One region of the Aurantivibrio plasticivorans genome, then DNA from elsewhere that is predicted to be linked to it. Evidence: predicted binding sites of a transcription regulator. Region 1 holds the regulator's gene; each other region holds the start of a gene.

Region 1 (3,146 bases):
CGAACCCTTCGCGGGCGTTGACCCAATATCCGTTAACGACATCAAAGGCATCATCACTCACCTAAAAGAACGCGGTATCGGCGTGCTCATTACCGATCACAATGTAAGAGAAACGCTCGATATTTGCGAGCGCGCTTTCATTGTTAGTGAAGGTCATATCATCGAGTCGGGTAGCCCCGAACAAGTTCTGAACAACCAGAAAGTTCGCAAAGTTTATCTGGGCGAACATTTTCGTCTATAGGCCTATCGACACGCCTCAAGTCAACGTCTAATTCGCTATTAACCGCGTTTTTTACAAACCAATTTTCATTAAATAAGCGATTTTTTGACCACAGGCATAAACATTGCTTGTCAAGATTGCCGCGTCGCGGTAGCCTGTCTACACTTAGTCAGGGGTTCCAAATTGGCACATCCTTTCTAGACAATTTAGCTGATGTAAATTAAGGGAAAGCCAAGTCTCACGGTTGAGCAACAAGATCTTGTCAACGCTCGCACTATCAAACCGAAGTTGTGCTTGGCAAGTTAAAGTGCAACGCAGTCGCCGTCATCTATGAAACAATCGCTTCAACTTAAGCTGGGCCAACAGCTCACAATGACACCGCAATTGCAGCAAGCAATTAAGCTTCTGCAACTGTCCACCTTGGATTTACAGCAAGAGATCCAAGATGCGCTAGATTCCAATCCAATGTTGGAGATATCTGAAGATGATTCAGGTTCGGATGGAGGCAGCGGTGATACTGATTCAAATTCGGAGAATACCAGCGAAGCAACCAGTACATCCGATGGCGACTCCGCCAATGACCCTCAAGACCTTTATAACAACGATAATTTCGAGAATAGCGCACCCAATTCAAGTGATGACTCGCAAGATTACCCTGAGTCAGACTGGAATAATGAAATCCCCAATGAACTTCCAGTCGATACCAGTTGGGACGATATCTACCAACCGTCAACAGGCCCTGTCGCTAGTGGCCCTGAAGACGAAGACTACGATTACGACTCCCGGCGTACTGTCACAGAGTCTCTATACGATCACCTAATGTGGCAGCTTAATTTGACGCCAATGTCTGATCGAGACCGCGTCATCGCCATGTCAATTCTTGATGCTGTTGAGCCGTCTGGTTTCCTTTCTCAAACCACCAATGAGATATTTCACGGTATCGAAGATAGCCTGGAAGAACTCGAAGAAGATGAAGTCAATGCCGTTTTACATCGACTGCAACAATTTGACCCACCCGGTGTTTGTGCTCACGACCTCCAAGAGTCCCTACTCATCCAGCTGAAACAGTTCGCTGAAGATACACCTTATTTAAAAGACGCCTTCGTCGTCGTCAAAGACCACCTAGCATTGCTCGGTAGTCGAGATTACAAACAATTAATGCGTAAAACAAAGCTCAAAGAAGCGGAACTACGCGATACGATTTTATTAATTCAAAGCTTAAACCCTCGCCCAGGTGAACAAATTAACGCTGGGGAAACCGAATATGTCGTACCGGATGTATTCGTCAGTAAAGAGGACGACCGGTGGGCAGTGAAGCTAAATCCTGATATCGCACCTAAGCTGCGTATCAACCCAGCCTATTCTGCATTGATTAAGCGAGCCGACAATAGTAGTGACAACACCTTCTTGAGAGATAATTTGCAGGAAGCGCGATGGTTTCTAAAAAGTTTGCATAGCCGTAACGAAACCTTGTTAAAAGTTGCCACCTGTATCGTAGAAAAGCAACGCGGTTTCTTAGACTATGGTCCAGAGGCGATGAAGCCACTAGTTCTTCACGACGTTGCTGAGGCGGTGGGGATGCATGAATCCACTATTTCCCGTGTGACAACGCAAAAGTATATGCACACGCCACAGGGGATATTTGAGCTAAAATATTTTTTCTCTAGTCATGTCAGTACCGACAGCGGCGGAGAATGCTCATCTACCGCTATCCGCGCTATAATTAAGAAACTGGTTGTTGCGGAAAATCCGAAAAAACCACTCAGTGATAGTAAAATTGCCGAACTATTGGCCGAGCAAGGTATTCAAGTAGCAAGACGCACTATAGCCAAGTATCGGGAGTCTCTAAACATTCCCGCTTCTAACGAACGCAAACGGCTTGTGTGAAAAGTATCCAGCGATTAACTCGACACATTTGTCGCGACCTTACTTCCGCTACAGTCATAGCGCCTACTTAGGCAAAGAGGCTTATATCCAACAGGAGTCAACGCCCCAAGTATGTAATGTGACCCGCAAAACAATCAATTATTGTCATATAACGGACAGAGTTCCCCTACACAATTAGGAGCTGCACTATGCAATTAAACATCAGTGGCCATCACCTCGATCTCACCGACTCCATTAAAGATTATGTCGCCAACAAACTCGACAAACTCAACCGACACAGCGACCAGATTACGTCGGTTAACGTTATCTTGTCAGTCGACAAGCTGGAGCAAAAAGCAGAAGCCACTGTACACGTTAGCGGTAAAGATTTTTTTGCGGATTCTAGCAATGAAGATTTATACGCTGCGATCGATCTTCTGTCAGACAAGCTTGACCGACAGCTCATTAAGCACAAAGAAAAGCAACGTAGCCATCGCTAGTCGTCTCGCGAGCAGTTAACCAACCTATGGACATTAGCAAGATACTCTCCCCCTCTCGCACTTGTTGCCACATTGCTGGTGGCAGCAAGAAGCGGGTTTTGGAAGAAACAGCAAAAAAAATCGCAGAAGACTACCCGGCACTCTCGTCGGATGAATTATTCAGAGAACTAGTGAATCGAGAGAGACTAGGCTCTACTGGTATTGGGCAAGGTATTGCAATACCGCATTGTCGGGTCAAAAACTTAGCCAATGCCGTGGGCGTCTTATTCACTCTCGATACGGCGATTGAATTTGAAGCAATTGATGATTCCCCAGTAGATATCGTGTTTGCGTTGCTGGTGCCCGACGAAGCGGAGAATCAGCACCTGCAAACCCTGTCTCTACTAGCGCAAGCGTTTAGTAATCCGTCTAATCTTAATATCATCAGGCGGGCCAATAGCGATGAATCTTTATTCAAATGTGCCACCGAAGTATTTAACGATATCTAACGAAATAAATAATCGGTATCGATAACCGGGCCAGCGCCTTTTGAGCAAACTCTAAGGCTCAACCTAATGGAG
Region 2 (3,146 bases), 1.3 Mb from region 1:
AAACCTGCGCCGCTTGCTGTTGGGCTCGCGAAGACATAGGCGCTTTTTGTGCCCATGACAATGCCAATGAAGGGTAATTGGACCATACAACAGCAGAAAAGTAACAGAAGCTGGCCAATATAACTACGCCAAACACACTAGAAATTGCAGCCCAGACCCGCGAAAAGTGGTTAAAAGCTAAATAACATAAAGGTAAAAATAGAAAAGCGGTCGCCAGATAATTTCTATGCTCAAAGTACAATTCTAATAGCACCACACTTGACTCAATTAAATGCGACACGTAAAAGAACAAAACTGAGAAGGCAAACAACGGCCACTCTTTTCTTTTAAGGGTCATAGTCGCTATTACTATAATATGAGCTAAAACTGCAACCGTGGTCGTCCAAGGGGAAAGTAACGATATAGACTTTGGATAATTATCTTGGTATAAACCAGAGGTATATAGCTTCGGTACGAACCAGTGGTATAAATATTCGAACAATATGCGAGTTTGAGTTAACAGGCGCTCATAGGGACTGAAACCTCGCGCACTATTTTCGACAAAGAATGCCCCTCCAAAACCAATTTTCACTAAATACCCTACCACTAGTAAACTTGGAAGCATTAAAAATACCAAATACCATAGTTTATTTAATGATCCAAAGACAGAGCGCTTACTAGATATCAGAGTAATTTCAATTAACCAAAGCATTAAGGGAAGGACTGCGCCGTTTTCCTTAGATAACACAGCCAGCAAGGTATTCGCGCCGACACTGAAGCTCATCAACAAATATCCGCGAACCCGAGACTCAAGCGCCAGCTGCCTTCCCCAGAGATAGCCTGCAACGCCCAAAAAACAGAATAGGGCCGAGAGCTGTGCCATTCGTTGCACAATATATAACGTCGTCGAGACTAAAAACGGGTGCAACAACCACAACGCTGCCGCAACTATAGCTAGCCAGTATGCGCGCACTGGCAAATTAGTAGGTAAACTTAGAACTCTTAACAACTGAACAGATATTACCGCCACCAAACTGCCATTTGCCAGGTGAATAAGTAAATTTGTGCGTTTGAATGGCCAAGCTTCCGTCGGCCAAGAAGAGCCGTCAATTAAAAATGATAAGAGTGATATCGGTCGCCCTGTTGGCCCCGCGCCCCCCCCAAAAACAAACGCTTTGAAGCTTTCCCAGTTTCGGATGCCACCTAAATCACCCAAGCGTGATAAACTACCGTAGTCATCAAAGAGAAACGGCCCTTGCAAACCCGGCCAATATACAAATGTAGCTAACAGCAGAACGCCAAACCATACGACCAGAACACTGTACCGGCTATTTAAAATACACAAACTGCTCTCCCTTTTGCCTCCCAATACGACAATTCCGACACAAACCATTGTGTTTCGAACTACGCATATACTGCGAGCTATCTTTAACACAAAACAATATTCAATAGACAAAAAAAAACCCGCTTGACGCGGGTTTTTTCTAGCTAGCTAAAGCTAACTATAATCGATATTAACGACAAGCTGAAGGCAGGTACTTATCTTCTAAAGTACCAGTATCACACGTCCACTCCAACGAGCCGCCAGTTGTAGTCGGAGATAATACCAGAGTAAATGTATCTACCGAAGCAGAAGCCTCACCACCCATAGTCGCAGTGATTACGCCATCTACCACACCAACTGTTGCAACATATTTACCGGTGACCTCAGCTGCTGCAGGAATACCTTCACTACCACTATCCGCTTCATCAAAATCACCGTCATCGGCATACACATCAGCAACTTGCACTTTAAGACCGCTAGCCAAGCTCATCGCTTCAGACACTTGTGAACGAGACACATAATCTTGGTAAGCTGGTAGTGCAACCGCAGCCAAAATACCGATAATCGCGATAACGATCATCAATTCAATCAATGTAAAACCTTTTTGTACTTGTTTCATCTTTATCTACTCCGATAGCGTTAAAAACCTGCTCACTCGATCGCCTCGCGTGAGAACTAATATGTTGTCAGCAAAAGGCAGGCCAACTTTTAAAAACCCTTAGACAAAGGCTTTCCCGAGGTATTGAAGTAAAAAATCAACGCTATACTGTGACAAATATTGTCAATAAGGGCTGATCCTGGTAACCATCGAGTGAGTTGCAGTGCAAACCACCACCAAATTGGTGTAGGCAAACATCGATAACTATTGACTAAACCTCTTATATATCATAGCGTTAGAGGAATATCCTAAAGTACTACTCTATACTGTAGTAAAGCTTCCCTAAATTAATCGGTCCCCATCTATATGAATGCGCCAAACATTGTAATAAGCGGCCTAGCGAGACGCCTCGTTAATGACGGGGTGATCGATGAGTCGACCGCGCAAGATATTCTGAAGCAATCGACTAAAAGCAAAGTTCCTTTTGCCATTCAGCTAGTCCAGTCAACTGACGTAAGCGCCATCCTAATAACCTCGGCAGCAGCTGATGAGTTTGGGTCGCCTGTTCTTGATATTGATACTCTCAACACTGATGCGATACCCGCAAACTTAGTAGACGACAAGCTGATTAGGAAACATCATGCGTTACCCTTGTTTAAAAGAGGCAACCGGCTCTTCCTTGGTGTTGCGGACCCAACTAACCTCCACGGGCTTGATGAAATAAAATTCAATACGGGAAAAAGTATTGAGCCGGTACTCATTGAGGCAGATAAGCTCCAAGCCGCCATTGAAGCGTACTTCAACAAGAAAGAAGAGACGATTGGTGACGCTCTTGGCGATCTAGATGACGATGCACTTGAAGACTTAGACATTCAAGCCGTTGACGAAGACTCAGATAAAGATGATGGCCAGGGGTCAGAGGCTGATGAGGCTCCTATTGTTAAGTTCATCAATAAAGTACTTCTGGACGCCATCAAGATGGGCGCATCGGACATTCACTTTGAACCATACGAGAAAAGTTACAGGGTGAGGTATCGCGCTGATGGCATATTGCAAGAAGTATCGAGGCCTCCTATCAATTTGGCAACACGGCTAGCCGCGCGCCTCAAAGTCATGTCTCAAATGGATATATCTGAACGCCGTGTCCCGCAAGACGGCCGGATCAAGATGAAAATATCCAAAACCCGAGCTATCGACTTTCGTGTAAATACATTACCTACCTTATTTGGTGAAAAGATTGTACTG
Region 3 (3,146 bases), 510 kb from region 1:
TCTCAGGCATATGTATCAGCGACCATTCACCAATAGCCATTAAGACATGTATCAGATCCCGCCCCTTTGGGGTTAGGAAATAGAGCTTTCGGCGCTTGCTATGAGGGTGCGTTACTTCATCAATAATTCCCTGCGCTTTCAGTTTTTGCAATCTGTCACTTAAGATATTGGTCGAAATACCTTCTTCGCCAGAAACAAACTCGCTGAACTCGTGACGCCCCAAGTAAAGCATGTCACGCACGATCAAAAGGCTCCAATGATCACCAATGACATCAAGCCCACATGCTATGGGACAACTTGTTCTTTGATTGTGCTCGATCTTACTTACCATGACGCTCGCTTACCTGGTATCACTCAAAACAAGCGCCTATTGTATCAGGCACATTGAATATGAATCAGCCCTTTAACTTGCATTATGCAAGTTAAAAAGATATAAATCGGCCTCCGAGGCTGAAACTGTAGCCTGCTAAGAACCAACAACTCTTTCACATTCCTAGGTGGATTCCAATAATGCTCACACTATATGGGTACCCAACATTTAACCCCTTGAAAACCGTTATCACCGCAGAAGAGCTAGGCCTCGATTACGATTACGTTCACATTAATTTGGCTAGACGCCAAAACCTAACGCCAGAACACCTAGAGAGGCACCCTTACGGCAAAGTGCCGGTTTTAATCGACGGAGACTTAACTTTATCGGAGAGCAATACAATATGCCGGTACCTTAGCCGAATCGCAGACTATAAGTTATATTCTCAAACACCGAGCGTAGCCGGAAAAATTGACGAAATCATTGACCTCGTGACACTGCAAGCGGGCAAATCTTTTTCTGAGTGTTTTTGGGAAGAAGTCATTGTTCCTCAACTCGGTAGTGAACCAAACCAAGATAAAATACAACTCGCTAAGGAAAACCTCAAAAAACAATTACCCTACCTCGATCAAGTGTTAGCAGCGCAAACTTTTTTAGCAGGGTCTGAATTTTCAATTGCCGATATCATCGCGTATAGCTATGTCGGCCTGATAGAGATCACCAGTGTCAATATCAACGAATACAAAAATCTATTACGCTGGTATCGTGAAATTAATTCACGAGAAGCCGTACAAAAAGCAAAACAACAATTGGCTAAAAAAAATTAGTCTGACATACGCTTTTTAAGATAGTAACCTTAATATACTCAGGGTTATGAACTAAAAATTGCGTCCCAACATTGTGCATAACGCCTGTTGTGCACAATGCATTTGTTAAATACGTCTCATTGACAAAGCAATTTTTGCGCAACATAAAAGCATTTTGCGCCAAACACCTAACAAAAAAGCGTCGCTATTTATCACCGCAACAAAGAAAACGAATCACTATGAAGCACTGCGCGCACCGCTGTGTAGCAGCCTATTTTTGGTAACAAAAGGGCTCGCGACTCTTTTTGTTACAACTGGTCATTAATTGTCCTTCCTTTCGGATTATTGTCATCGTTCTAACACTATTTGTCAGTTTTTTAACTTGGCATGTAATTCGCTTTAACTCGCCTCTGATTGTAAAAAGTACCCGATTTATTCGGACACCATCGAGGTCGTGTTATGAAACGATTTAATTTTGATTATGGAAAGTATCGCGGCATTCTTATTTCAGTCGCATTATTTTTACTTTTAGACGCCTCCGTACTGATCGTAAATTTCTATATGAGCTTTCAAATTTCTGAAGATGCTATCGGCGTGAACCTTGCCGGTCGACAACGGATGTTATCGCAGAGAATGACAAAGTCCCTTTTCATTATGCAAAGCGCCGATGAAAACTCTGACACCTACGAAAGCGCTTTTAACGAATTGCAGTCGAGTAAAAACTTGTTTGATGCAACATTTAATGCATTTTTGTATGGTGGCACAACAAAAGGGGCTAAAGGCGAGAGCCTTGTTCTTGCCCCTGTTGCAACAGAGGCTGCCATTAATGCGCTCAACAGCGCATCGGAACTATGGGGCCCTTATAAAGAACAAATCAATAATGTTATCGCAAGCCAAAAGGAAGGCATCAGCTTGGAGGAGCGCGCAAGCGTGCTAGCAAGCGCTATGACTATTGCCAGTGCTAACAACGTTTCTCTGCTCACATTGATGAATGACCTGACCGTTAGCTTGGAGCAAGTTGCCTCATCAAAAGCTAGCCGACTTCGACTTATCCAAACCATCGGTATCAGTTTAGCCATCGTGAATTTCCTGTTTATTATGATGCACTTTTTGCGACAATTAAGAGACAGTGACGCAGTACTGGAAAAAGCCCGAAAGGAAACCACCGAGATTTTAGATACGGTTAAAGAAGGCCTCTTCCTGGTGGATGAAAACTTGGATATTGGTCACCAACATTCAGCCATTCTATGTGAACTTTTTGGCACCGAAAAAATAGGCGGTCAATCACTCGATAGACTGCTCGAAAGTATCGTCAGTGGTAAACAGATCGATACAGCAAAAGATTTTATTAGCTTACTCTTTGACGACCGCGTCAAAGAAAATCTTATCGGCGACCTTAATCCCCTTCACGAGGTTGAGGTCAATCTAGCCAAAGACGATGGTGGGTTTATCACCAAATACCTGCAATTTAGTTTTGCAAGGGTATACCTAAACGACGGCAACATCTCCCACGTATTGGTAACCGTACAAGACATTACCGAACAAATTAAACTCGGGCAGGCACTCAAAGAGAGTCAGAAACACAATGAAACACAGCTGGAAATGATTACCACCCTCCTGCACTCGCAGCCAAGTATGCACAGAGAATTTATTCAAAACGCTCATGCTTGCTACAATCGAATCAACGATCTTTTACGCACAACGTCGAAAAGTAAAGGCCAATTACTAGAAAAGGCTCAGCGAATTTTTCGAGAGATTCACAATTTTAAAGGTGAAGCATCTGCGCTGAATTTTGACTATTTTGAAAATCAGGCTCACCTCATTGAAGACACACTGTCAGATATACAGCGCAACCCAAATGTTACAGGCAATGATTTTTTGAAAATCGCTGTACAGCTTGAGACTCTTATCAATTACACCTTCCAAGTTGAAGAACTGATGGGTAAATTGGCTCAATTTGGCGTAAATCAAGGTCGTACCGATTCGCCAGACTCCGCACCTGAGGCCAACCCAGGCCGCAAAGAACAGTG
Region 4 (3,146 bases), 910 kb from region 1:
AAGACCTGTCGGAACATACTTCGTAATCTGCGTTCTTGACCAATAACACAAGGAAGATGAATAGATGGCTGCCAGTCGATTGTAACCCCCGCTCGCAACAACGAATCAGTTGACAAAGACAGCACTTCTCTAATGATTTGATTGATATTAACCGGCTTTTTACTTTCATCAATCGGTGGAGGTAAAGACCCGATAAGGTTTTCAAGCGCTGATCGCCCGGCGTCCAGAGCCTCCTCAGCCGCAGATAGAACCAAGTCATCTTTATCCCCATTCGCCGCACGTCGCTGTAGCGTACTAACTGCTGCCGAGATTAAATTAACGGGGCCCTCTAATTGGTGAATGGCGCCGTTAACTGTTTCTCTCATACCATGAACGAGGTCCTCCTCCGCCATTAATGCTTTCAGAATGTTTAGTTGCATTAATTCCTGATTGCGTCGCAAATCTGTAATGTCATTAATCATCAACAACAGGTAGTGGGAGCTTTCTTGCTCAAAAAACACGTCGGCGCTTTCGCTATTAATATCGATGGTTGTACCGAAACAAGACAATCGCTTAGGATGTCCATCGCCTCGGTCAATCGTAATTTCCTTGCGATCGAATGCTAAACGGTCAGACTTCAATTTGCTTACCGCACCTTCAAGTTGCTTATCAAGCAACCCCACAAAGTCCACGGTTGAGCCCTTCTGAATGTATTCTCTAGAAAGACTATCAAAACTCGGATTCGACAATACCAGTCTGCCATCAAGCCCTAACAGAGCCATCGCCGCTGGCACAGAATTGACTACTGACTCAATCATCAGCTTTTGGTTTAAGACTCTTTGCTGAAGCTCATGAACATCAGTACCGTCTCGATGCATACCCAAGTAGAAGACGGTCGCTCCTTGATCATTTATAACCGGCGCAACCGTTAGCTCGGCAAGATACAGCGATTCATCCTTTCGTCTGTTAACTAGCATACCCGACCAGGGTTTTTGTTGCGCCAACCTCCCCCAAAGCGCTTGATAAACGATGCGAGGCGTAGTGTGATTGGACAGGATGGACTCGTTTTTCCCAATGACTTCGCTTTCTAAGTATCCTGTGACTTGAGTAAATTGGCGGTTCACATAGATGATATTCGCTTTCAAATCTGTGATAGATATAGCGACAGGGCAATGTTCAACGGCTTGAAAAAAAACTTCTTCTGAAAGGCTTTTTGCATGCAATGGACTACCTTCTGCGCCGAGAGCAGACGAATTTATGGCGACGGAGAGAGACGACGCCCCGGCTGTTGGTTTTGTTTTACTCATTGAATTCCTCACTAACTAATCGGCTAAGGTAGTGACTAGATCGCGTACCGCTTACTAGACATTACTATCACGCTCAATGCAAAGGAGCTGATTGATTGCCCCTTTTGGTCTCTCCCAAAACACCAGAGCAAAACTCTAGGTTTTTGCCTTTTTTTAGTTCTAAACTTTTCTTAAAACATCAAGGCTTTATTCCAGACAATTTATGTAAACTATTGATAACGTTTACACTGACAAGCATGTTGTTAGATGTTTGATTACGAAATTGCAAGATGTATGCCTAGCGACAAAACCAACGTCAAACCACCAAAATGCTACAAAGACCAATGACTTAGTTGTCATCATTACGACAATGCGTTCGAATACACCACGTATTTTTTGTCGCAAACACTACAATTCATCATTATTATTGCGCACTTTTTGGGCGTAGCTATCTATTCTTAGATCATTTCCAATCTCTCGCGTTTAAAAACTCCGTGGCACGGTTAATGCAAATTACTCCATTAGATGGTTGGCGTAGGGAAATTTGTTGCAGACGGAACAAAGTCTATTGCCAATATATTCCCGTGAAACACTATTAAATTTTGTATCTATGGTCGCGAGATGAGTCATGGAGTATCTAACGCTACTTGGCAGCACTGTTTTAGTTAACAATATTGTCCTCGCTAAATTTCTAGGGCTTTGTCCGTTAATGGGCGTCTCTAATAAATTGAGTTCTGCAATCGGAATGAGTCTAGCCACAGCGTTCGTCTTAACCCTATCTGCTTTTTGTGGATGGTTCATTGAAAATATTATATTGGTTCCACTGAACATCGAATTTCTGCGCATTCTTTCATTTATTTTGGTGATCGCTGCAATTGTGCAGTTTACCGAGTTACTCGTTCGCAAATTCAGTCCACTGCTACATCGATCTTTAGGCATTTTTCTTCCTCTTATTACTACTAACTGTGCCGTTCTAGGCGTGGCTTTGCTGAACGTTCGTGAATCTTATAGTTTGCTAGAAAGTTTGGTGTACGGATTTGGCTCTGCTTTAGGCTTTTGTTTAGTAATGATTATTTTTGCGGGTTTACGCGAGCGATTAGCGCTCGCTGATGTCCCGGAAACTTTTGAAGGCACGCCTGTAGGTTTAGTAACAGCAGGTGTCTTGTCTCTCGTGTTTATGGGCTTTAGTGGCATGCTTTAACGCTGCGCGCTACGAACAATGTGAGGAATTATGATGTTCACATCTACCATTGTTTTATCTTTACTTGGAGTTGGTCTCGGCGGTTTGTTAGGCCTAGCTGCAAAGGTTTTTTCTGTTGGTGAAGAAAACCCCCTGGTTGAAGACATTGAAGGAATGTTACCAGGGAGCAACTGCGGTCAATGTGGCTTCCCCGGTTGTAAGCCAGCGGCCGAAGCGATTGTTGATGGTAGTGCAGACCTAACCTGTTGCCCTCCCGGTGGTAAAGCGTTGGTTAGTAGCCTGGCAGAACACCTTGGAATGGACCCAAGCACAATCGGCGAACCGGCAGCCCCAAGCCTTGCTTATATCAAGGAATCCTTGTGCACTGGTTGTACCCGATGTTTCAAGGTTTGCCCAACCGATGCCATTGTTGGCGCCAACAAACAAATTCATTCTGTTATTGGCAGTGCCTGCACAGGCTGTGGAAAATGCAAAGACGCTTGCCCTGAAGACTGTATTTCCCTTGAGCCTGAAACTGTCGATCTCGATTCGTGGCATTGGCCAAAACCACAATGGGCTTAAGTAATGTTTAGATTTTCTCCCATTAAAGGTGGTATCCACCCTGACTCGCACAAAGATCACACGGCGAACCGTGACATCTTAACGAGCATGCCTATACCTGAGCGTTTGTACTTGCCGCT

What was found. Region 1 encodes sigma-54, which starts transcription at its own class of promoters, with help from an activator protein. Its sites were predicted from a motif close to TGGCACANNNNTTGCNNT; they were not measured.
Region 2: the regulator sigma-54 is predicted to act here: its motif matches at 1,990-2,007, upstream of ACZ5NB_RS06600 (pilin).
Region 3: the regulator sigma-54 is predicted to act here: its motif matches at 1,500-1,517, upstream of ACZ5NB_RS10170 (type IV pili methyl-accepting chemotaxis transducer N-terminal domain-containing protein).
Region 4: the regulator sigma-54 is predicted to act here: its motif matches at 1,548-1,565, upstream of nifL (nitrogen fixation negative regulator NifL).

What each region holds. Positions count from the first base shown of each region.
Region 1 covers NZ_AP036020.1:2,765,499-2,768,644, forward strand. Annotated here, with positions in the region: gene lptB (LPS export ABC transporter ATP-binding protein) at 1-241, shown strand, start outside; gene ACZ5NB_RS12430 (RNA polymerase factor sigma-54) at 551-2,107, shown strand; gene hpf (ribosome hibernation-promoting factor, HPF/YfiA family) at 2,296-2,586, shown strand; gene ACZ5NB_RS12440 (PTS sugar transporter subunit IIA) at 2,613-3,074, shown strand.
Region 2 covers NZ_AP036020.1:1,476,166-1,479,311, reverse strand. Annotated here, with positions in the region: gene ACZ5NB_RS06605 (tetratricopeptide repeat protein) at 1-1,324, opposite strand, end outside; gene ACZ5NB_RS06600 (pilin) at 1,494-1,922, opposite strand; gene pilB (type IV-A pilus assembly ATPase PilB) at 2,268-3,146, shown strand, end outside.
Region 3 covers NZ_AP036020.1:2,253,632-2,256,777, forward strand. Annotated here, with positions in the region: gene ACZ5NB_RS10160 (winged helix-turn-helix transcriptional regulator) at 1-331, opposite strand, end outside; gene ACZ5NB_RS10165 (glutathione S-transferase family protein) at 511-1,137, shown strand; gene ACZ5NB_RS10170 (type IV pili methyl-accepting chemotaxis transducer N-terminal domain-containing protein) at 1,576-3,146, shown strand, end outside.
Region 4 covers NZ_AP036020.1:3,676,694-3,679,839, forward strand. Annotated here, with positions in the region: gene nifL (nitrogen fixation negative regulator NifL) at 1-1,286, opposite strand, end outside; gene rsxA (electron transport complex subunit RsxA) at 1,894-2,466, shown strand; gene ACZ5NB_RS16415 (RnfABCDGE type electron transport complex subunit B) at 2,497-3,027, shown strand; gene rsxC (electron transport complex subunit RsxC) at 3,031-3,146, shown strand, end outside.